Nisaea sediminum: one gene and its partner. The protein of the gene in region 1 interacts with the protein of each later gene in a pairwise test. Links are inferred from orthologs where the notes say so. Each region holds a gene or a part of one and is shown on either strand. Other genes may lie near its edges.

The links.
Region 2: the proteins of recA (region 1) and dprA interact in binary tests that used the Bacillus subtilis proteins (3 or more experiments, as listed by UniProt). The link is inferred for Nisaea sediminum from one-to-one orthologs.

Annotation. Positions count from the first base shown.
Region 1 is NZ_JACZCQ010000001.1:467,760-479,215, forward strand. Bases 3,183-6,094 are described here. They hold recA (recombinase RecA), read left to right. Parts: upstream 3,183-4,060; coding sequence 4,061-5,128; downstream 5,129-6,094. Other genes in these bases: IG122_RS02200 (hybrid sensor histidine kinase/response regulator), read left to right, coding at 3,183-3,791; alaS (alanine--tRNA ligase), read left to right, coding at 5,380-6,094. In the rest of the region: flagellar biosynthetic protein FliR, read left to right, coding at 1-542; flagellar biosynthesis protein FlhB, read left to right, coding at 605-1,675; more of IG122_RS02200, read left to right, coding at 1,740-3,182; more of alaS, read left to right, coding at 6,095-8,040; IG122_RS02215 (AAA family ATPase), read left to right, coding at 8,177-9,037; IG122_RS02220 (hypothetical protein), read left to right, coding at 9,034-9,405; IG122_RS02225 (sensor histidine kinase), read right to left, coding at 9,423-10,715; IG122_RS02230 (hypothetical protein), read right to left, coding at 10,803-11,456. UniProt on the Bacillus subtilis protein: Multifunctional protein involved in homologous recombination, DNA repair and competence.
Region 2 is NZ_JACZCQ010000011.1:18,935-30,315, reverse strand. Bases 3,070-5,906 are described here. They hold dprA (DNA-processing protein DprA), read right to left. Parts: upstream 5,141-5,906; coding sequence 3,998-5,140; downstream 3,070-3,997. Other genes in these bases: pyrC (dihydroorotase), read right to left, coding at 5,828-5,906; plsY (glycerol-3-phosphate 1-O-acyltransferase PlsY), read right to left, coding at 5,206-5,835; topA (type I DNA topoisomerase), read right to left, coding at 3,070-3,935. In the rest of the region: rnr (ribonuclease R), read right to left, coding at 1-1,255; more of topA, read right to left, coding at 1,269-3,069; more of pyrC, read right to left, coding at 5,907-7,156; IG122_RS20350 (aspartate carbamoyltransferase catalytic subunit), read right to left, coding at 7,153-8,136; IG122_RS20345 (hypothetical protein), read left to right, coding at 8,305-11,370. UniProt on the Bacillus subtilis protein: Protein that helps load RecA onto ssDNA during transformation. Binds cooperatively to circular ssDNA, is able to bridge different segments of DNA. Favors the loading of RecA onto SsbA- or SsbB-coated ssDNA and formation of RecA-DNA filaments.

The DNA of each region.
Region 1 (11,456 bases):
TCGAACTGGTCATCGGGCTCTATTTCGGCATCGTGGCGAGAATCGTACTGCTGTCGCTCGATACCGCGGGGCAGGTGATTGCGATGAATACCGGCCTCGCCAACGCACAGATCTTCAACCCGGCGCTGGCGACCCAGGGGTCGCTGCCGGGCTTCTTCCTGCTCAATGTCGCGACACTGTTGCTGCTGATCTCGGATCTGCATCACCTGCTGATCCGGGCCATGATCGACAGCTATACCCTGTTTCCGCCCGGTACCGCTTTGCCGGCGGCGGATTTCGCCGATGCGATCTCGCGCATCATCGCGAACAGTTTCGAGATCGCGATCCAGATCGCCGCACCGTTTCTCGTCCTGGGGCTGCTGTTCTATGTCGTGATGGGCATCATGGCCCGCCTGATGCCGCAGCTGCAGATCTTCTTCGTCGCGCTTCCGGTTCAGGTGATGATGGGGCTGGTCATCCTGTCGCTGGTACTTGGCGGCGCGATGATGGTGTTTTTGGAGTATTATTCCGAGAGTATCGGGCGTTACGTCATCCCGATCTGAGCAAGCGCGAAACCGTGGCCGCGTGAGTGACGCGGCGCGGGGCCGCAGATGGAGCCGCTGCGATGTCCGATCAGGACCAGGGCGATAAGACAGAGGAAGCGTCTGCGCGAAAACTCTCGCAGGCGCGCGAGAAAGGCCAGGTACTCAGCTCCAAGGAGGTGAACAACTTCGCCATTCTCCTGGGCGCTACGATCGTCGTCGGGCTGGTCGGGCCTTTCACGATGCGCGGCCTGACCGAGTCGCTGCTCATCTTCATCGAGCGCCCGGACATGATCGATGTCGCGGGCTCCGGCGCGGTGATGATCGACATGCTTCTCGGGGTCGGCCTCGCAATCGCGCCGGCGCTGGCTTTGCTCGTCGTGCTCGCCGCGCTCGGTATCCTGATGCAGATCGGCTGGCTGCTGTCCCCCGAATCCATTCAGCCGAAGCTGGAGAAGATCTCGCCGATCAGTGGCGCCAAGCGTCTGTTCAGCCTGAAGTCGGTGGTCGAGCTGCTGAAGGGTGTCGTGAAGATGATCCTGGTCGGTTTCGTCGCCTACCTGATCGTCTCACCGGAATTCACCAGAATCGAGCTGATGGTCCAGATGGACATCAAGGAGTTGCTGGATGAAACCCATATGGTGGCGATCGAGATCTTCATCGGTGTGCTGGCCGTCGCCGCCGTGATCGCGGTCGTCGATTATCTCTACCAGCGCTACGAATTCATGAACCAGATGAAGATGTCCAAGCAGGAAGTGCGCGACGAGCACAAGCAGACGGAAGGCGATCCGCATGTGAAGGCGCGGCTGCGCCAGCTGCGCATGGAACGGGCCCGTACCCGCATGATGGCGGAGGTTCCGAAGGCAACGGTGGTGATCACCAACCCGACCCATTACGCGATCGCGCTGAAATACGACATGGAGCAAATGTCGGCACCGCGCGTCGTCGCCAAAGGAGTGGATGCGGTCGCGCTCAGGATTCGCGAGATCGCGAACGAGAACGAAGTCCCCATAGTCGAGAATCGGCCGCTTGCCCGGGCGCTGTATGACAACGCGGAACTCGATGAGGAAATTCCCGAGGACTATTACAAGGCGGTGGCTGAAGTGATCAGCTACGTCTTCAAGATGAACCAGACCTACGTGCCGATCAATTGATCGCGCCCGAAGTGGCGATGAGAGTGACAAAGACGCAATCGGCGGTCGGTCTGCGGGGGGCAGGATGGATCCAGTGATCTTCGGCGGCATCGGAGCCGCTCTTGTCGCGGGCGCTGCCGCGGCCGCGTGGAGCGTGAGCTCGAAGCGCCTCCGGTCGCAGATCCTGCGGATCGAGTCGGAGCTCGATACGAAGACGGCAGAGGCGGCGTCGTTTGCGGCGGAACTCGAGGCAGAGCGGAATGCGCCTCCGCCGGAGCCTGAGATCGCTCTTCCGTTCTGCACGTTTTCCGCGGAAGGCCGTTTCCTGTCAGCCAACTCGGCGTTCCTTGAACGGTTTGCGGAGGGAAGCCTCGACCGCGTTGAGTCGAACAAGACCGTTCTCAGGCTCCGCCTGGCAGTCAGCAAGAATTTGGAGCAGGTCCGAGATGCGGGCGCGGGGGCGCTGGTTCCGGCCGGCAACCTGCCACCCTCCGGTTCGTCGTCCGCAGAGCGGGGCTACCAGATTCTGCTCAGTGCGGACGCGGCGAGGGACGGCGGCGCGAGCCAGAGCATCATGGCGCTGCTGGTCCCGGCTTCGGAGAGCTGGACCGCGCCGGCGCTCGAATATGCGCCGGTCGGGGTCGTCTTTCTCGGCAACGGACGCAGGATGCTGGCCGCGAACGAGACGTTCCGAAGTTTCACGGGGCTCATGGCGGCCGGCGGAGGACTTGGCGGTCGCACATTCTCGGATCTCGTAGAGGAGGAGGACCGGGAGACGGCGGATCGGTTCCTCGATGAGACCGCCGGGCCGGGCGGAAGCGATAATATCGAGGTCCAGCTGGTCGGACGCGACGGGGAGGCCGGGGCGGAAGTCGCCGTCTTCTCGCGCGAGCTCGCGTCCGGAGAGGGCCCCGAGGGAGCGACCTGCGCGCTCTATCTGATCGATATCGGGCGGCGCCGGCAGCTTGAGGCTCAGGTCGCCCAGTCGCAGAAGATGCAGGCTGTCGGGCAACTCGCCGGCGGGGTGGCGCACGACTTCAACAACCTGCTGACGGCGATGAACGGCTATTGCGACCTGCTGCTCGTGCGGCACCGGCCGGGCGACCAGTCCTTCTCCGACGTCATGCAGGTGAAGCAGAACGCGAACCGGGCGGCCAATCTGGTCCGGCAGTTGCTTGCCTTCTCGCGGCAGCAGACGATGATCGCGCGCGTTCTCGACGTGACCGAGACTCTTGCCGACCTGTCGCATCTTTTGCGCCGCCTCATCGGCGAGAACATCACGCTGGAAATCTCCCACGGCCGCGATCTGGCGCCGATCCGGGTCGACCAGGGCCAGCTCGAGCAGGTTGTCATAAATCTCGTGGTCAATGCCCGAGACGCTTGTCCGGGCGGCGGAACCATCACCATGCGGACGCATGATTTCGTCACCGCCACCCCCGTGCGCCAGGGCGACGACGTGATGCCGGCGGGACGCTATGTCAGGCTTGATGTCGCCGACACCGGCACCGGGATCGAGGAGGACATCATTGGCCGCATCTTCGAGCCCTTCTTCTCGACCAAGGAAGTCGGGCAGGGGACGGGGCTGGGGCTATCGACGGTCTATGGCATCGTGAAGCAGATCAACGGCTTCATCTCGGTCTCGAGCACGGTCGGGAAGGGCACGGTGTTCTCCATCTTCCTGCCGGCGCACGAGGGGGAGATCACGCCGAGCCGTTCCAGCGACATGTCGCACGACTCCGCCGATGCCCGGAAGGATCTGACCGGTGTGGAGACCATCATGCTGGTGGAGGACGAGGACCCGGTCCGGCTGTTCGGCGCCCGCGCTCTGCGCAACAAGGGCTACAAGGTGATCGAGGCCCGCAACGGGGAGGCGGCGCTGCAGCTGCTCTCCGACAAGAGCGAAGTGATAGACCTGCTCATCACCGACGTGGTGATGCCCGGCATGGACGGACCGACGCTGGTGCGGAAGGTCCGGGAGGACCGGCCCGACCTGCGCGTCATCTGTATCTCCGGCTATTCCGAAGACGCTCTGCGCCAGCGTATCGAGCAGGACAAGGACATCCACTTCCTGCCGAAGCCGTTCAGCCTCAAGCAGCTCGCGGGAACGGTGAAGGACGTGCTGCACCCCCTCCCGTGACGCGCACTGATTCGCGGACGGCCGGATGGAACGGGACGGGAACAAAATCTGGAGACTCTCCCTCGATCCCAAGATGTCGTGGGGTGTCCGAACTCGAATCCTAGATTTCGACCGTGAACAAAAAGTGAAAATAATACTGTAAATGAGAACAAAAATGGTACATGCTCTGTTTTGGAAATCAGCCCAGTCCCGCCCATGAGTCACATCGGGGCGACGGTCCGGCTCTGATTGCCTTGGAAGGCGTCCCTGTGAGATATGGAGGATCGGGTATGTCGGAATTAGCACTCAAAGTCATCGAACGGGACCCCATGGATAAGACAAAGGCACTGGAGGCCGCGCTCGGCCAGATCGAGAAGGCGTTCGGCAAGGGCTCCGTGATGAAGCTCGGGCAGAACGAACAGGTGGCGGAGGCCGAAGCGGTTTCCACCGGCTCGATCGGCCTCGATATCGGCCTCGGGATCGGCGGCCTGCCGCGCGGCCGGATCGTGGAGATCTACGGGCCGGAAAGCTCGGGCAAGACCACGCTTGCGCTGCATGCCATCGCAGAGGCCCAGAAAAACGGGGGCACCTGTGCTTTCGTCGACGCGGAACATGCGCTTGATCCGATCTATGCCCGCAAGCTCGGGGTCGATCTGGACGAGCTGCTGATCTCCCAGCCGGATGCCGGCGAGCAGGCGCTGGAGATTGCCGACACGCTGGTGCGCTCCGGCGCGATCGACGTGCTGGTGGTGGACTCGGTCGCCGCCCTGGTACCGCGGGCCGAACTCGAGGGCGAGATGGGCGACAGCCATGTCGGCCTGCAGGCGCGGCTGATGAGCCAGGCGCTGCGCAAGCTGACCTCCTCGATCTCGAAATCGCGCTGTCTCGTCATCTTCATCAACCAGATCCGCCTCAAGATCGGCGTGATGTTCGGCAACCCGGAGACCACCTCCGGCGGCAACGCGCTGAAGTTCTACGCCTCGGTCCGTCTCGATATCCGCCGGATCGGCGCGATCAAGGACCGCGACGAGGTGGTCGGCAACCAGACCCGCGTGAAGGTGGTGAAGAACAAGATGGCGCCGCCCTTCCGGGTGGTCGAGTTCGACATCATGTATGGCGAAGGCATCTCGAAGACCGGCGAGATCCTCGATCTCGGCGTCAATGCCGGCATCGTCGAGAAGTCGGGTGCCTGGTTCTCCTATGGTGGTCAGCGCATCGGGCAGGGCCGGGAGAATGCCAAGAAATTTCTTGCCGAGAACAAGGATGTCGCGTCCGAGATCGAGAAACAGATCCGGCAGAATGCGGGCCTCGTCGCAGACGTGATGATGCAGGGCCCGGATCCCGAGGACGACGTCTGACACGTTCTCCCGTCAGCTGTTTCGGCCCGCCCGCCCGGCGGGCCGGATTGCCCCCGAGAGCAGTGAGCCCCGCCGCAGGACCAAGCGGCGGGGTTTCGCGTGCCGGAAAGCGGCGGAAACCCAAGCCTCCCGCGCTGGACAGGGGGCCGCATCTTCAGTAAAAGCGGAGCCCGCTTGCCGCGAGGGGCGACGGGCGATAAGGCACGGCCGCGCCGAGGCAATGCGACACGGCGCCGGCCCGGAGGGACGAGATGCAGACCGCGAACGATATCCGCCGTACTTTCCTCGATTATTTCGTCGAGAACGGACATGAGGAAGTCGCCTCCAGCCCGCTGGTGCCGCGCAACGATCCGACGCTGCTCTTCACCAATGCCGGCATGGTGCAGTTCAAGAACGTCTTCACCGGCCAGGAACACCGCGACTACAAGCGCGCCGCGACCTCGCAGAAATGCGTGCGCGCCGGGGGCAAGCACAACGACCTCGAGAATGTCGGCTATACCGCCCGCCACCACACCTTCTTCGAGATGCTGGGGAACTTCTCCTTCGGCGACTATTTCAAGGATCAGGCGATCGAGCATGCCTGGACCCTGATCACCAAGCGCTACGGCCTGCCCGCCGACAAGCTGCTGGTGACGGTCTATCACGAGGACGAGGAGGCGGCCGGCCTCTGGCGCAAGATCGCGGGCCTCCCGGACGAGCGCATCATCCGCATCGCCACCTCGGACAATTTCTGGGCCATGGGCGATACCGGTCCCTGCGGCCCGTGCTCAGAGATCTTCTTCGATCACGGCCCGGAGATCCCGGGCGGCCCTCCCGGCAGCCCGGACGAGGACGGCGACCGCTTCATCGAGATCTGGAACCTCGTCTTCATGCAGTACGAGCAGGTCTCGAAGGACAAGCGGATCGACCTGCCGCGCCCCTCGATCGACACCGGCATGGGGCTGGAGCGCATCGCCGCCGTGCTGCAGGGCCAGCACGACAATTACGATATCGACCTGATGCGCGCGCTGATCGAGGCCTCCGCGCACGAGGCGAATGTCGATCCGGACGGTCCGCACAAGGTTTCCAACCGGGTGATCGCCGATCATCTGCGCGCATCCAGCTTCCTCATTGCCGACGGCGTGCTGCCGTCGAACGAGGGCCGTGGCTATGTGCTGCGCCGGATCATGCGCCGCGCCATGCGCCACGCCCATATCATGGGCTGCCAGGACCCGCTGGTCTGGAAACTGGTGCCGACGCTGTTGAAGGAGATGGGCGATGCCTATCCGGAACTCGGCCGTGCGGAGAGCCTGATCAAGGAGACCCTGAAGCTGGAGGAAACCCGCTTCAAGGAGACCCTCGACCGCGGCCTGAAGCATCTCGAGGAGGAGACCGGACGGCTCGGCGAGGGCGAGACCCTCTCCGGCGAGGTCGCCTTCAAGCTTTACGACACCTACGGCTTTCCGCTCGATCTGACGCAGGACATCCTCCGCGGACAGGGCCGGGCGGTTGACACCGCCGGGTTCGAGGCGGCGATGGAGCGTCAGCGTGCGGCCGCGCGGGCGGCCTGGTCCGGCTCCGGTGAGGCGGCGACCGACAAGGTCTGGTTCGAACTGCGCGACAAGTGCGGCGCGACCGAGTTCCTCGGCTATGACACCGAGCATGCGGAAGGCCAGGTCGAGGCCCTGGTGCTCGACGGCGAACCGGTCCGGAAGATCGAAGGCCCGGCCGAATTCGCCATGATCGTCAACCAGACCCCGTTCTATGGCGAGTCCGGCGGTCAGGTCGGCGATGCGGGCACGGCGCGCACCCTCGGCGGTACCGATATCGAGATCAGTGACACCCAGAAGAAGGTCGGTGACCTCTGGGTCCACATGGCGAAGGTGACGGACGGCGTGGTCGAGGTCGGCGACGCGGTCGAGCTCACGGTCGACAGCGCGCGGCGGGGGCGGTCGAGGGCCAATCACTCCGCCACCCATTTGCTGCACGAGGCGCTGCGCCGCCATCTCGGCAAGCATGTGACCCAGAAGGGCTCGCTCGTCGCGCCGGGCCGTCTGCGCTTCGATTTCAGCCACCCGAAGGCGATGAGCCACATGGAGCTGAAGGCGGTCGAGGCCGAGGTGAACGAGCATATCCGCGGCAACAGCCCGGTCAGCACCACGCTGATGGATCCGGAAAGCGCGATCAAGCACGGCGCCATGGCGCTCTTTGGCGAGAAATACGGCGATGAGGTCCGTGTCGTCGCGATGGGCGGTCCGTCCGACGATCCGTCGAAAGACGTCTATTCGGTTGAACTCTGCGGCGGGACACACGTGAACCGCACGGGCGATATCGGCCTGCTGCATATCGTCTCCGAAAGTGCCGTTGCGGCCGGCGTGCGCCGGATCGAAGCCGTGACCGGCGCCGGGGCGCTCGAATATGTCGATGCCCGCGAGGGCCTGCTGACTACGGCCGCTGCCGCTGCCAAAGTCACGGTTGACCAGCTTCCCGAGCGCGTCGAGGCGCTGATCGAGGAGCGCCGCAAGCTTGAGCGCGAGGTGCAGGACCTGCGCCGCAAGCTCGCTGAGGGCGGGACCGGCGGATCTTCGGAGGCCAAGGAAATCGCGGGCGTGAAATTCGCCGGCCGTGTGCTCGAAGGCATCCCGGCGCGGGAGCTGAAAGGCGTCGCAGACGGCCTGAAGCAGCAGATCGGCTCCGGCGTCGCCGCGGTCATCTCATCCGACGAGGGCAAGGCCTCGATCGTTGTCGGCGTCACGGCAGACCTGACCGATAAGGTCAGCGCCGTCGATCTGGTCCGGGTCGGTTCCGAGGCGCTCGGCGGCAAGGGCGGCGGCGGCCGTCCCGACATGGCCCAGGCCGGCGGTCCGGACGCTTCGGCGGGCCCGGCGGCCATCGCCGCGATCGAAGCCGCTCTGGCCGAGAAGCTCTCCTGAGCGCGCGTGGCTTCGGCATCGACAGCCGGAGCCGGATCGCCGTAACCTGACAGGGAGGCGCCTCGAACGGGCGCCTCTTTCTCTGCCCGCCGCCTTTCCCAGATTGCGCGGCGGATCACAGACCCGAGGAGTACAGATGAGCGATACGGCACGCTTTTCCGGCACGGACGGATATGTCGCGACCGACGATCTGAAAGTCGCGGTGAATGCCGCGATCACCCTGCAGCGCCCGCTTCTGGTGAAGGGCGAGCCCGGCACCGGCAAGACGGTGCTTGCGCACGAGGTGGCGAAGGCCCTCGGCATGCCGCTGATCGAATGGCACATCAAGTCAACCACCAAGGCGCAGCAGGGGCTCTACGAGTATGACGCGGTCTCCCGCCTGCGCGACAGCCAGCTCGGCGACGAGAAGGTGCACGACATCTCCAACTATATCGTGCGTGGGAAGCTCTGGGAGGCCTTCGAGTCCGATACCCAGTCGATCCTGCTGATCGACGAGATCGACAAGGCCGACATCGAGTTCCCGAACGATCTCCTGCTCGAACTCGACCGCATGGAGTTCTTTGTCTACGAGACGCAAAAGACCGTGAAGGCGAAAAAGCGCCCGGTCGTCATCATCACCTCGAACAACGAGAAGGAGCTGCCGGACGCCTTCCTGCGCCGCTGCTTCTTCCATTACATCCGCTTCCCGGAGCCGGAGGTGATGGCGGAGATCGTCGAGGTGCATTTCCCGGACCTGAAGAAGAACCTGCTGCGCGAGGCGCTGACCTCTTTCTACGAGGTGCGCGAGGTGCCGGGACTGAAGAAGAAGCCCTCGACTTCCGAACTGCTCGACTGGATCAAGTTGCTTGTCGTGGAGGACATTCCGCCGGAAACGCTGCGCTCGGCAGACAAGAAGGACATTATTCCGCCGCTTTACGGTGCCTTGCTGAAGAATGAGCAGGATGTGCACATGTTCGAACGGCTGGCCTTCATCGCCCGCCGGGAAGGGCGGGGATGATGAGGGTAGCGCTGTTCCTGGCCGGTTTCACTGTTGCCGGCCTCGCTGTGACGGACGCACAGGCCGCAGATGCGGCGCTGCAGAAGGCGATCGCGGAATTCGGGGCGGCCGCTGGCCGGATCGAGGCCTCGGTCCCGTTCTGCGGTGGACCGCCGGAAGAGGCGGAGTATTTCGTCGAGCAAATCGAGGGACTCTCAACGAAAGCTGGAGCCGGTCCCCTCGAGTGGGCTGCGATACGGGCCGCGATGCAAAAGGCCAAGTCCGGTGCCGCATTTACCGGTTATGACTGCACGGATGAAGGTGCGCGCGCCATGGTGACGGAGATGCTACTGAAGCAGCAGGCTCTCGGCGCCGCGTTGAAGCGGTAGCCCGCTCTGCCTCTCCATTACGCCGCGGGCTCGCGCGGGAATGAGAGGCGGACCTCGGTGCCTTTGCCTTTTCCACGGCTGGTGATGTCGATGCTGCCGGTATGGGCTTCGACCACAGCCTTGACGATGGTCAGGCCGAGACCGAGCGACTCCTCGTCGCCGGTCGGCCGTGACGAGAGCGTGTTGAACGGCTTGTAGAGGCCGGCGATATCGTCCTTGCTGAGGCCGACGCCCTGATCCCTGACGGAGAGATGAACCTCGTCCTCGCTGGCCCTCAGGGAGATGGCGATGCGGCTCTCCGGAGGTGAATATTTGATCGCGTTGCCGATCAGATTGTCGATCACCTCGGTCAGTCTGTCCTCGTCCCCCGAAATGAAGAGCGGTTCTCCGGGGGTGTAGTCGAGGGCGATGTGTTTCTTTTCCGCCGGCAACCGGCTGAGTTCGAGCGCGCGCCGGACAGGTTGCGCGAGGTCAATCCGGTCCGCGTAGATCTCGATCGAGGTTGCCTCTTTCTTCGCGGCGCTGAGCAGGCCCGCGATCATCCGCTCCATGTGCTCCGAGGCGGACACGATCGCGTCGAGCGAGGCGTCGATGCGCGTCATAAGCGGGCTGTCGTGCGGGACTCCACTCTCGGTACGGTCTTTCTCAATGAGAGCCTGCATCAGTTCCGCCCGGCCGAGGATCGCGGTGAGCGGGCTGCGCAGGTCATGAGCGATCATTCTGAGCAGGTGTGATTTGAACCCGCTCGCCTCGCGGGCGATTTCATATTGCCGGTCGAGGCGCCTGATCAGGTTCTCCCGGTCCCGATCGCGGCTCATCCGCTGGAGTTCGGCTTCGACGCGCATGCCGAAGATCCGGATGATGCCCTCGGTCCGTTCCGGATCCCGGATCGGTTGTTCGGAAAAGACCGCGAAATGTCCGCGTACCGCGCCCTCGGGATCGCGGAGCGGGATCCCGCAATACCCGTTGAGGCCCTTTTCCCGGGGAAACAGCTCCCAGAGCTTGTCCGGAATGACGATGCGGTCGCCGCGATAGACCAGATCGCAGGGCGTGCCCTCGAGGTCGTATTCCACCGGAACCCCGAGTTGCCCCTGCTTGAGACTGAAGACCGCCTTCGCCCGCGTCGGCGGCTTGCCGATGCCCTCCGTGATCAGCACCATCGTTGCCGGCATGGCGTCCTGCAGGCTGCGCACGAGCGCCACGAGAAACGCGTTGCTGACGGTCTGTGCCGTAGCCTCCGCGAGCACCACGGCGAGGTCCGGGCCTTTTGACGCCGTTTCGGCTGCCCGCTGGTCTGATAGCTCTGTCATCACTCGGATATTACTTGCCCCGACGAAGCACGCATCTTCGCATATCCGGCTCCCGCAGCGAATCTTCTCTCTGGAGGAGTGTACGTATCAGGCGGGATCCCGCGCCGGCGGCACCTGGCCGGGGCCGGAGGAAGGCGCTGGACCTGCCGTCGGGGTCTTGGTCGGGGGAGCAGCGTTCGCCCCGCCGAATTTTTCCGTACTCTTCTCCAGCAGGTTCGGCACCAGCCGTTCGCTGAAGCCGGCGAGCAGGCTCATGAAGGCGAGTTTGTAGATTGCGCTGTCCTCGCCGGGGGTGATCTGCGCCGTGCCGATGAGGGCGCTGACGATCCCCGATTTCAGCGTGATGTGCAGAACGACGGCACCGAGGATGCCGACCAGCATGCGCTGCACGGCGTAGGTGATGTTGATGGTCAGGCTCGCCGCCGGATCGATCGCGAGGCCGCGGAGGCCGATCGCGGTCGAGAGGAGAGCGCCGAGACAGCCCATCACCGCCGCGACCGACAGCTGGAAGGTTTGCAGGCCGAGGATCGTGTCCGTGTGCGCCGGGGTCATTCCGTCCGTATAGATCGCCAGCGCAACCGTGATCTCCAGCGCCGCGAGCGCGCAGATCGAGAAATAGAGCACCCGCAGCACATTGCCGAAGCGCTTCGCGAGACGCTGGCTGAGGTCGGCGATGGTCTTCCGCCCTTCGTCGGGCTGCCCGTCCAGTGCCTGGGCGATGCCGCGCGCGGTCTCCCGCTC
Region 2 (11,381 bases), on another replicon or contig:
CGCCGCGCTCGTTCCGGGCCGCGAGCAGCAGCCTGTAAGCGCCGTAGAGCGGCTCGATGATGCCTTCCGGCACGATGCCCGCTTCACCGCCGCCCGCCGCCGCCTGGACCTGCTCGTAGGTCAGCCGCGCGGAGGAGCGCATGAGGCCGCGCATGAACCTGTGCTTCACCTTCTGGCCGCGGGCATCGATCACCATCTCGACCGCGAGACAGGCCCGATCCTCGTCCGGTCGCAACGAGCAGAGACCGTTGGAGAGCGCTTCGGGGAGCATCGGGACGACGCGGTCGGGGAAATAGACGGAGTTGCCCCGCTTGCGCGCTTCGGTGTCGAGCGCGTCGCCCGGGCGGACATAATGGGCGACATCGGCGATCGCGACGAGGATGCGGTACCCGCCGGCATTCTTCGCGTCGCCGTCGGCTTCCGCGAAGACCGCATCGTCGAAATCGCGCGCGTCGCTGCCGTCGATCGTCACCAGTGGCAGATCTCTCAGATCCGTCCGTTTGCCGATCGTCACAGGTTTCGCAGCGTTCGCCTGCGCCTCGCAGGCGTCGGGAAACACCGAGGGGATCTCGTGCTCAGCGATGGCGATCAGGCTGACGGCGCGCGGCGCGGAGGCATCGCCGAGGACCTCGATGACTCGCGCGTGGCGCAGGCCCATCCTGCCGCGCGGCAGGATCTCGGCGACGACCAGTTCTCCCGGCTTCGCATCGGCCGTTTCGCCCGGCTCGACGATATAGTCTGCCCGCGCCCTGCGGTCTGAAGGGAGAATCCGGTAGTCCTTGCCCTCGCGCTTCAACTGGCCGACGACGCGTTCGCCGCGGCTTTCCAACTTGCGCATGATCCGGCCGCGGTATTTTCCCTGATCGATCCGCTCCAGCTTCACGAGCGCGCGGTCGCCGGTCCCAACGGAGGGCGCGCGGCTCGAGGGCGGGATGGTGATGGAGGGCGGATCGGTCTTTTCCCGCCAAGCAAGCGGACGGGCGCTCGCATGCCCGTCCTCGTCGATCCCGATGATGGCGACGACCGTCACCTCAGGCAGCGCCCCAGGCGCAGCCGCGCGGCGGTTGCGGCCGAGATCGATCAGGCCTTCGGCCGCCAGATCCTTCAGCAGGGCTTTCAGGGGGATTCGGTCGGCGCCCTTGATGTTGAAGGCGCGCGCAATCTCGCGGCGGCCGACCGGCGTCGGGCTGTCCTGGATGAACTCGATGACGGCCTCACGGCTCGGCAGTCCGTGAGGCGGCTTGCGATGGGTCACGCGTTCCGCCGGCCTAATCGTCCCCGGCCGCCTGGGCCGGGTCCTTGGTTGAGTCCGCTTTCTTCGACGCACTCTTCTTCGCTGCGGGCTTCTTCTTCGCCGCGGTTTTCTTGGCCGCCGCCTTTTTCGCAGGTGCTTTCTTCGCCGGGGCCGCTTTGGCGGTCTTTCCGGTGCCCGCCTTTTCGGCCTTGGCCTTGATCAGCTCGATCGCCTGTTCCAGCGTGACCTCTTCCGGAACGATGCTTTTCGGAATGGTCGCGTAGATCTTCTGATGCTTCACATAGGGCCCGAAGCGTCCGGCGCCGACCGTGACCGGCTTGCCGTCATATTCGCCGAGCTCTCGCCCCGCGCTCTTCTTCTTCGGATTGTTCGCGATCAGATCGACCGCGCGGTTGATGCCGATGGTCAGCACATCGTCGCCCGCCGGGATCGATATGTAGGTGCTGCCAATCTTCAGGTAGGGACCATAGCGCCCGATTCCGGCGAGGATGATCTCGCCGCTCTCCGGATCCGGGCCGACCTCGCGCGGCAGGGCAAGGAGCGCCAGCGCCGGTTCAAGCGTCACGTCCGCCGGGTTCATGCCCTTGGTGAGCGAAGCGCGTTTCGGTTTCGGATTGTCGTCCGTCTTCTCGCCGAGCTGCACATAGGTACCGTACGGCCCCTTGCGCAGGGAGACGTCGAGACCGGTGGCCGGATCCTGGCCGAGGATCTTCGGGCCGTTGGCGAGATCGGCGGTGCCGTCCTCGCTGCCGTCGCCGGCCTGCGTCATCTGCCGCGTGTACTTGCATTCCGGATAGTTCGAGCAGCCGATGAAGGCGCCGAACTTCCCAAGCTTCAGGCCGAGCCGTCCCTGGCCGCAGGTCGGGCAGGTGCGGACGCTGGCGCCGTTCTCGTCGACCGGGAAGAAGTGCGGGCCGAGTTCCTCGTCGAGTGCGTTCAGAACGTCCGAGATCTTCAGCTCTTTCGTATTGTCGACCGCCTCGCGGAAGGCCTTCCAGAAGTCCTGCAGGACCTTCTTCCAGGCGACGGTACCCTCGGCGATGTTGTCGAGCGCATCCTCCATCTCCGCCGTGAAGTTGTACTGCACATAGCGGGTGAAGAAGTTCGAGAGGAAGGTGGTGACCAGACGGCCGCGGTCCTCCGGAATGAAGCGGCGCTTGTCGAGCCGGACATAGTTCCGGTCCTGGAGCACCTGCAGGATGCTGGCATAGGTCGACGGACGGCCGATGCCGAGTTCCTCCATCTTCTTCACCAGGCTCGCCTCGCTGTAGCGTGGCGGCGGCTGGGTGAAATGCTGTTCCGGCATGGTCTTGTCGTGCGCCAGAGCCTCGCGTTCGGCCATCGGGGGCAGCAGGCGGTCGTTCTCGTCGTCGTCCTGCGTCGGGTCGTCCCGCGTCTCCTGGTAGAGCTTGAGGAAGCCGTCGAAGGTGACGATGGAGCCCGTCGCACGGAACTCTGCCCGGTTGTCGGCGGCGCCGATGATGGCTGTGGTCTGGTCAAGTTCCGCGCTCGCCATCTGGCAGGCGACGGTGCGCTTCCAGATCAGCTCGTAGAGCCGGAGCATGTCCTTGTCGAGATGCGCCGCCATCTGTTTCGGATGACGACGTACGTCGGTCGGGCGGATCGCCTCGTGGGCCTCCTGTGCGTTCTTCGACTTGTTCTTGTACATCCGCGGGCTGTTCGGGAGGTAGCGGTCGCCGAAATTCTTGCCGATATCGTCGCGGATGGCGAAGACGGCTTCCTGGCTGAGCTGCACGCCGTCGGTTCGCATATAGGTGATGAGACCGACGGTCTCGCCGCCGAGATCGATCCCCTCATAGAGCTTCTGCGCGATCTGCATCGTGCGTGAGGCGCCGAAGCCGAGCTTGCGCGAGGCCTCCTGCTGCAGGGTCGAGGTGGTGAAGGGCGGGTAGGGGTTGCGCTTGGTCTGCTTCTTTTCGAGCGAGCGCACTGAGTAAGCGCCGCCCTCGACGCGCGCGACAGCTTCCTTCGCCGCCGCTTCGGTGCCGATGGAAAGCTTGTCCAGCTTGGTGCCGTCGAGATGGGTCAGGCGGGCGGTGAAATTCTTCCGTTCCTTGGTGCGGAACTGGGCGTCGATGGTCCAGTACTCGTCGGTGCGGAAGGCCTCGATCTCGGCTTCACGCTCGCAGATCAGGCGCAGCGCGACGGACTGCACGCGGCCGGCCGAGCGGGAGCCCGGCAGCTTGCGCCAGAGCACCGGCGAGAGGGTGAAGCCGACGAGATAATCGAGTGCCCGGCGGGCAAGATAGGCGTCCACCAGGTCCTGGTCGAGATCGCGCGGATTGTCGATCGCGTCCAGCACGGCGCGCTTGGTGATCTCGTTGAAGACCACGCGTTTGACGTCGACGCCCTTCAGGGCCTTGCGGTCGGTGAGCACGTTCTGCACGTGCCAGGAAATGGCCTCGCCCTCGCGATCCGGGTCAGTCGCGAGATAGAGCCGCTCGGCTCCCTTCACCGCGCTGGCGATTTCCTTGATTTGCTTCTCGGCGCGCGGCTGCGCTTCCCAGACCATCGCGAAATCGGCATCGGGATCGACCGATCCGTCTTTTGACGGTAGGTCACGTATATGCCCATAGCTGGCGAGCACCTTGTAGTCGCTGCCAAGGTATTTGTTGATGGTTTTGGCTTTGGCCGGCGACTCGACGACGACAATTTTCATGCGGCTAACCGGACGTCCTTTCTTGCGGTGGTGGTCCGGTGCCGACGATTAAACCTCCGTATTTACAAAGGTTTATAGCGCCGCGCCACGTTGTTTCCCGGATGGCGTTCGGCCTCGCCGGCCAGCTCCGCTTCCAGAAGAATGGTAAGGACCACCGGCGGTGACAATTGGCATCGGCGAATGATTTCGTCAACCGGTAGAGGTGTCGCGTCCAGCATGGCGAGCACTGAAGCCCGCGCTGCGTCGTCGATTTTCTCAACGATTTGCGGTGCTACACCGTCGAGCGAATATTGCTCGGACGCGGCCGGTTCTTCGCGTATGCCACCTTCGAGAAGCAAGGTCATGAGGTCCTCCGCCCGTTCGATCAGATGCGCCCCGTCGCGGAGCAGGCCGTTGCTGCCGGCGCAGCGCGGATCCATCGGCGATCCGGGCACGGCGCAAACCTCGCGTCCCTGGTCTGCGGCGAAACGCGCAGTGATCAGGGAGCCGGAACGCTTGGCCGCCTCCACCACGAGCGTCGCCCGTGTCAGGCCGGAGATGATCCTGTTACGGGCGGGGAAATGTCGCGCCAGCGGGCGGGTGCCGATGGGCGCTTCGGCGAGCAGCGCACCTTCCGCGACGATGCGGTCTCTCAGCGCCTCGTTCTCCGGCGGATAGACGATATCCGCGCCGCCCGCGACGACTGCGATCGTTCCGCTTTCGATTGATCCCTGGTGCGCGGCGGTGTCGATTCCGCGGGCGAGGCCGGAGACGATAACAATACCATGCGCCCCGAGGTCGCGGGCGATCCGTTCGGTGAAGCGGAGCGCATTACCGGATGCGTTGCGCGCGCCGACGATGGAGATAGCCGGCTCCAGGAAGAGATGCGGATGCCCCATCAGCGAGAGCGCGGCCGGCGCGCCTTCGATCTGTGCCAGCATCGCCGGATAGTCCGGCTCGCCGATGACGATGAGACGGGCACCCTGCCGTTCGTTCTCGGCGATTTCCTTTTCGATCTCTCCGACCTCGGGAATGGCGAGCTTCTTTTTCCGTCCGCCCCGCCGCGCAAGATCCGGCAACCGGTCAAGCGCCTCCGCTGCCGAACCGAAACGGACGAGCAGGTGCTGGAAGGTGACCGGACCGACATTCTCCGTACGGATCAGACGGAGGCGGGCGATCCGCTCGGCCGCGTCCGGCGGGCCGGGGGACCGTTTGTTTCTGACCATGGCGGTTCTCCTCTCGGCCCTTTCATGGACGGGCCGGGAAGATTTCTGCGCAGGGCAGGGGGACTCTAGGCGGTTGGCTTGCTCTTGGAGAGCTTGATCTTGCTTTCTTCGCCCTTGAGCAGGCGGCGGATATTCGCGTGGTGGCGGATGAAAATCAGCACCGCCATGAACGCGGCGAGCTCCGCATGCTGCCGGTCGACCAGCCACTCCATATAGAAGGGCGCGGCAACGGAGGCTGTGAGGGCGGCGAGTGAGGAATAGCGGAACAGTACCGCCATCGCGAGCCAAGTCACTCCGGCAAGTCCGGCCACGAGGGGGGAGAGCGCGAGCAGGGTGCCGAACGCGGTGGCGACGCCCTTGCCGCCCTTGAATTTCAGCCAGACCGGATAGCAATGCCCGAGCATGGCGGCGGCTGCGGCGATGACCGCCATGTCCGGGCCGTACTGCGCCGCGACGAGTACCGCCGCCGCGCCCTTGCCGCTGTCGCAGATCAGCGTGGCGACCGCGATCAGCTTGTTGCCTGTGCGTAGCACATTGGTCGCGCCGATGCTGCCGGAGCCGATCTTGCGCACGTCCCCAAGCCCGGCGAGGCGAGTGAAAACCAGACCGAACGGCACCGAGCCGAGCAGATAGGCGGCGAGGCCGCAGGCATAAAACGGCCAAGTGAATTCGAGCGAGCCGAGCAGATCAGGCATCGGGGAACCTCCGCCGTTCCGGTACTGGCGCGGTCTCGATATCGAAGACGAGATTGCCCGCGCGATAGGTCTTCTCGACCCGGCCCTGGACCGGGCGCTCGTCGAACGGGGTGTTCCTCGATTTGCCGCGCAGTTCGTCCCGGTCGATCCTGACCGCGCGATCGGGATCGAACAGGATGAAGTCTGCAAGGTGGCCCTTGCGCAGGCGGCCCGCCGGGAACTTCAGCAGCTCGGCCGGGGTATCGGTCAGTGCCTTGAGCACGGTCAGCATGGGCACATCGCCGTTGTGCACCAGCTCGAGCGATACCGAGAGCAGGGTTTCCAGTCCGACGCCGCCGAAATCGGCCTGGCCGAAAGGCAGGCGCTTCTGGTCGCGGTCGCCCGGCGTGTGCGCGCTGACGATGGCGTCGATGGTGCCGTCGGCGATGCCCGCGATCACCGCGCGCCGATCGTCCTCGGTGCGGAGCGGCGGCGACAGCTTGGCGAAGGTGCGGTAGCCGACAACCTCGGACTCCGTGAGCGCGAAATAGGGTGGGGCGGTGTCCGCCGTGACCTGCAATCCGCGCGCCTTGGCCTTGCGGATCGCTTCAATGGCGTCTCCGGTGGAAAGGCAGGAAAAATGCAGCCGCCCGCCGGTCAGCTCCAGCAGGCGGAGATCGCGCTCCACCATCATCACTTCGGCGACGGCCGGAATGCCCGGCAGGCCGAGCCTTGTCGCGGTCTCGCCTTCGTTCATCACGCCGCTGCCGACCAGCTCCGGCAGTTCGGGGTGCTGGACGATCATGGTGTCGAACAGCCTGGCGTAGGAGAGCAGGCGCCGCATCACACCGGCATGGGCGATCGCCTTGCCGCCGTCCGTGAAGCCGGCCGCACCCGCTTCGTGCAACAGGCCGAGCTCGGTCATGATCTTGCCCTGCAGGCCCTTGGTCGCGGCGGCGTAGGAATGGATGTTGACCAGCCCGACATCGCGGCCGAGCCGTTCGACGAATTCCAGCACCGCGACATCGTCGACGATCGGGTTGGTGTTGGGCAGGCAGGCGAAGGTGGTCACGCCCCCGGCGACGGCGGCGTGAGCGGCGGTCGCCAGGGTTTCCATATGCTCGTTTCCGGGCTCGCCGGTGGAGACCCGCATATCGACGATGCCGGGCGCGAGGCAGAGCCCCTTGCAGTCCACGACATGAACGTCGTCCTGCACCGCGTCGACGAAGATGTTCGGGCCGATATCGGCGATCCGGGCGCCGTCCACGAGCATCGCGCCCTGGCTGTCGAGTCCGGAGGCGGGATCGAGCAGGCGGGCATTCTTGAAGATCGTGCGCTTCACTGGTTTTTCGCCCACGGTTCGAGCTGAGACTGGGCCAGCACCTCGAGGCAGGCCATACGGACGGCGACACCCATCTCGACCTGCTCGCGGATCAGGCTGCGTTCGATGTCGTCGGCGACGTCGGAGTCGATCTCAACGCCGCGGTTCATCGGTCCCGGATGCATCACCAGCGCGTCGGGCCTGGCGACCGAGAGCTTGTCGTGATCGAGGCCGAAGAGCTTGTAGTACTCGCGGATCGAGGGGATGTAGCTCGCCTGCATGCGCTCGTTCTGCAGCCGCAGCATCATGACGATGTCGCAGTCCGCGAGGCCGGTGCGCATGTCATGATAGATCTCAACGCCGAATCGCTCGAGTCCGGCCGGGATAAGGGTCGGCGGCGCCACGATGCGGACCCGCGCCCCCATGATCGAGAGCAGATGGATGTTGGAGCGGGCGACGCGGCTGTGCGCGACGTCGCCGCAGATCGCGACGGTGAGGCCGGTGATCTCGCCCTTGCGCCGGCGGATCGTCAGGGCGTCGAGCAGGGCCTGGGTCGGATGCTCGTGGCTGCCGTCGCCGGCATTGATCACGCCGCAATTGACCTTCTGGGCGAGCAGGTGGACCGCGCCCGAGTCCGCGTGGCGGATGGTCAGCACGTCCGGGTGCATGGCGTTCAGGGTGACCGCGGTGTCGATCAGCGTCTCGCCCTTCTTCACCGAACTGGTGCCGACCGACATGTTGAGCACATCGGCGCCCAGCCGCTTGCCGGCGAGCTCGAAACTCGTCCGCGTGCGCGTCGAGTCCTCGAAGAACAGGTTGATGATCGTCCGCCCGCGCAGGCTCGACATTTTCTTGTCCGCGCGGCGGTTGAGATCGACATAGCGGTCGGAAAGATCCAGGAGCGCTTCGATGTCGGGGCGCGACAGTCCTTCGATCCCCAGCAGGTGCTGGAGTCGGAGCGCGGGCGCGTCACTTGTGGCCGATGGCTGAGAGCTTGTCATTAAAGGCCCCTTATACGGACCGGGCCCATGGCCGGGCAAGGGTGAACTCAAGGAACAGGGAAACCTTCGGACAGCGGGCGGGACGGCAGGTGCGTCACGGCTTCCGCCTTCACAGAATCGGACGGCCGGACGTCGAACCGACGAGCCTGTCCGTTGGGGAGTCCGACCATGCCCTTCGTCTATCTGCTTGCCCATGCGCCCGGTGACATCGAGCAGCTCGTCCTGCTTGGCCAGCGGGTGTTCATCCAGACCTGGGCCGGGTCGAAGAAGATCCGCGGGCAGATACCCGACCATGCGGGGCAGTGGGTGCTGCCGGGCGGTGCGCATGGAAAGGACCAGGATCCGGCCAAGGCGCTCCGGGCGATAGTGCTGGCCGAGACAGGGATGCGGCTCGACGATCCGGTTGCGCGGACGAACTACGACATCGGCGAGCCTAAACTGCATCGCCTGGAAGACCGGGACTACAATCCCTTCGCGGTCATCGAATATCCGTTCTCGGCGTCGGGGCTCCGGCGTTTCGCCGATGCCGTCGACGGCAATATCCAGAAGCTGTCCATGCAGGATTGTCTGTTTGCAAAGACCGGCATTCCGCGCCGGACGGAGGCACTGGAGAATCTCGGTCCGGTGCTTCCGCCGCAGAGCGGCTGGCAGGCCTTCATCATCAAGAATTTCTACGGCGGCACGCCGCCGGGCCCGTTCAATACCGAAGTCGACACGCTGACGGGTCAGATCGCGGCCTCGACCAAGCAGAGCGGCGCATGGTTCGAGCAGGCGATCGAGAAGCTTCTGCCGGAAGGGTCGGTCGCGCCGGTGAGCAAATCGAAGCTGGTCGGGCTGCGGGTGGACGGAGCGACCTCCACCGGGGTGGATGCCTACCGGGCGCAATATGGCGGGACGGCGGTCCGGGTGACGGCATTGTTCGATCCGCCGCCGGTCGGCGAGATGCCGGCGGTCACCTGGGCCGGGGCGACGCAATCCGCAGGCGCCGCCGCGGAAGTGGCGCTCGACAGGGTCACGGCAAAGGGGCGGCCCCTGACGGTCAAGGCGGAATCAGACGGCGGCTCCCGTCAGATCGCGCTTACGATCATCCCGGAGCTGGTCGGCTTCGAGGTCGAGAACGCCAAGAAGATCGGCGAGAAGGAGAAGGTTGCGATCTATGCGGCGGCCTATTCCGAAGAGGAATCCGATGTCGTTGTGACCCTGAAACTTCGGCCGAACAGTTCGGAGGCTTTCGACGCGGTGACCTGGGAGGGGGGCAACCCGGTTTCGGGCAATCCGGCCAAACGCACCGTGTCCCGCGGAACGGTGGTGGATCCGAAAGCGCCGGTCCGGGTAAAGGCGTCGGTCAATCCAGAGATCGAGATGGCGGTGATCGTCTATGCACACCTGACCGGGATCGAGATCCGCAACGCGCCCTCCCGTCAGGTCGCGGGAACGAATTACAGTATCGACTATCAGGCGGGCGCACAGGCGACCCTGCGCGGGCTGCTGAACCCGGACCGGCCGCAATCCTACTTCTACCTGAACTGGGACACCGGCGAGCAGCATACCCGGGACATCACGATCAACCGTCATCCGATCAGCGCGCCCGGAGCCTTCACCAACCATACGGTGACGCAGACCATCGGCGACGAGGATGTCGAGAATACGAGCATCGGTGTCGAGATCGTGCCGACCGTCCAGTCGCTCGCCTACGAGAGCTTCGCGTTCCGCGACAACACGAACGCCTGGTACAGCTATGCGATCTCGAACCAGTTCGGGTTGCCGAACCATATACCGGCGCAGGCGATCGCCGTCACCGATCCGGATACGGCGCCGGCCTGGCTGCATCTCGTCTGGGCGAACGACAGTGCCCCAGGCATCGCCGACAACCGCCGTCTGGTCTATCTCGACGGCGCGGCGACCGTGCAGCTTCAGGTGCGCTCCAATTCGGCAAACCCCTTAGCGGCACTTCTAACGATCAAGAATACTCAGCAATGGCCGGTTGGGACACCGCAGATCGATGTCCGCCAGATCACCTTCAGCGGAGGCCGTTCGGTGTTGCGGGAAGACGGCGTCAACTTCGGCAATGCCTATGGTCGCGTCTGGCAGCCGGGACAGACAGTGCCGCAGACCTATACGAGGAATACCAATGTCGGCCTGCAGCCGGTCTTTCGCGTCAATACAGCGGGAACCGGAACTGCGATCGATGTCCGGGCCACCCTGTTCCTGCCGCTGGCCGACGGCTCGTTCCACACCATGATCTGGAGCTGGAACAATATCGCGTCCGCGAACGGGGCGACGGCGGATCTTACCCCCGCCGCGGCGAATGCCAATGTGACCCTGCCGAATCAGGTCGTGCATGGCGACCCGGTCCGCTTGCTGTGGGAGATGCGGGCCACCGGAGGACATGACGGAAACTGGACCCTGTTCGACGTCACCAGCCACCAAGTCTATGTGACCTATGCGGACCCGGTGAATGGCGATCGGCTTCCGGGAGGCGGCGCGAGCAACTATTGGACTGTGCTGAAACTTTCCTGCGCCGCCGCCGACGGCCAGGCCGGGAATGCCGCGCAATTGAAGACCGCCATCTATTCGGCGTTCGCCCAGTTCGGCGGCGGCGAGCTCGATCCCGCCTCCGGCGATAACCCGGGGGCTCTGCGCGCATGGGACAATGCCAGAATGACCTATTGGACCGCCCGTCCTCCGCAGCAGAGATTGAACACGATGCTGTCGACCGCTCCGACCGGCGGGACGATCTCCTGCGCCTGTGGTGCGTGGGCGGAACTGCTGATCGCCATGTTCGCCGCGCATGGCGAGGCGACGCCGCGGAAGGTCTCGGTCGAGCCGAACGCGGCGGTCAGCGGTACGGCAACCGGGTTCATGGTTTCGAACTGGACCTTCCATGCGCCGCCGGCGGCCTCGGCGAATGCCTACACGCATGATCGTGGCGCACCCGGAACGGCCGTGGCAGGGACCGCGACCTGGGGGCCAGGAGTGGTCGCACAGAACAATCAGACGCCGCCGGAGCGGTTCGGCAATCACTACATCGTCTACGACACTGCCGGAGGTCTTGCTTTCTACGATCCATCCTACGGCAGTCCGGTCGTGAACACGGCAGCAGCCTATGTGACCGCGGCCTCGGCCGGGCTGTCCCGTGGCGCGAATCCTCGACTCGGGTTCTCCGTCGCCGCGGGGGCCGCCAACAACATACTCAAACTCCGTAGGCTGACCGTCCTGCATAACCTCAATTAGGGAGTGGGCGT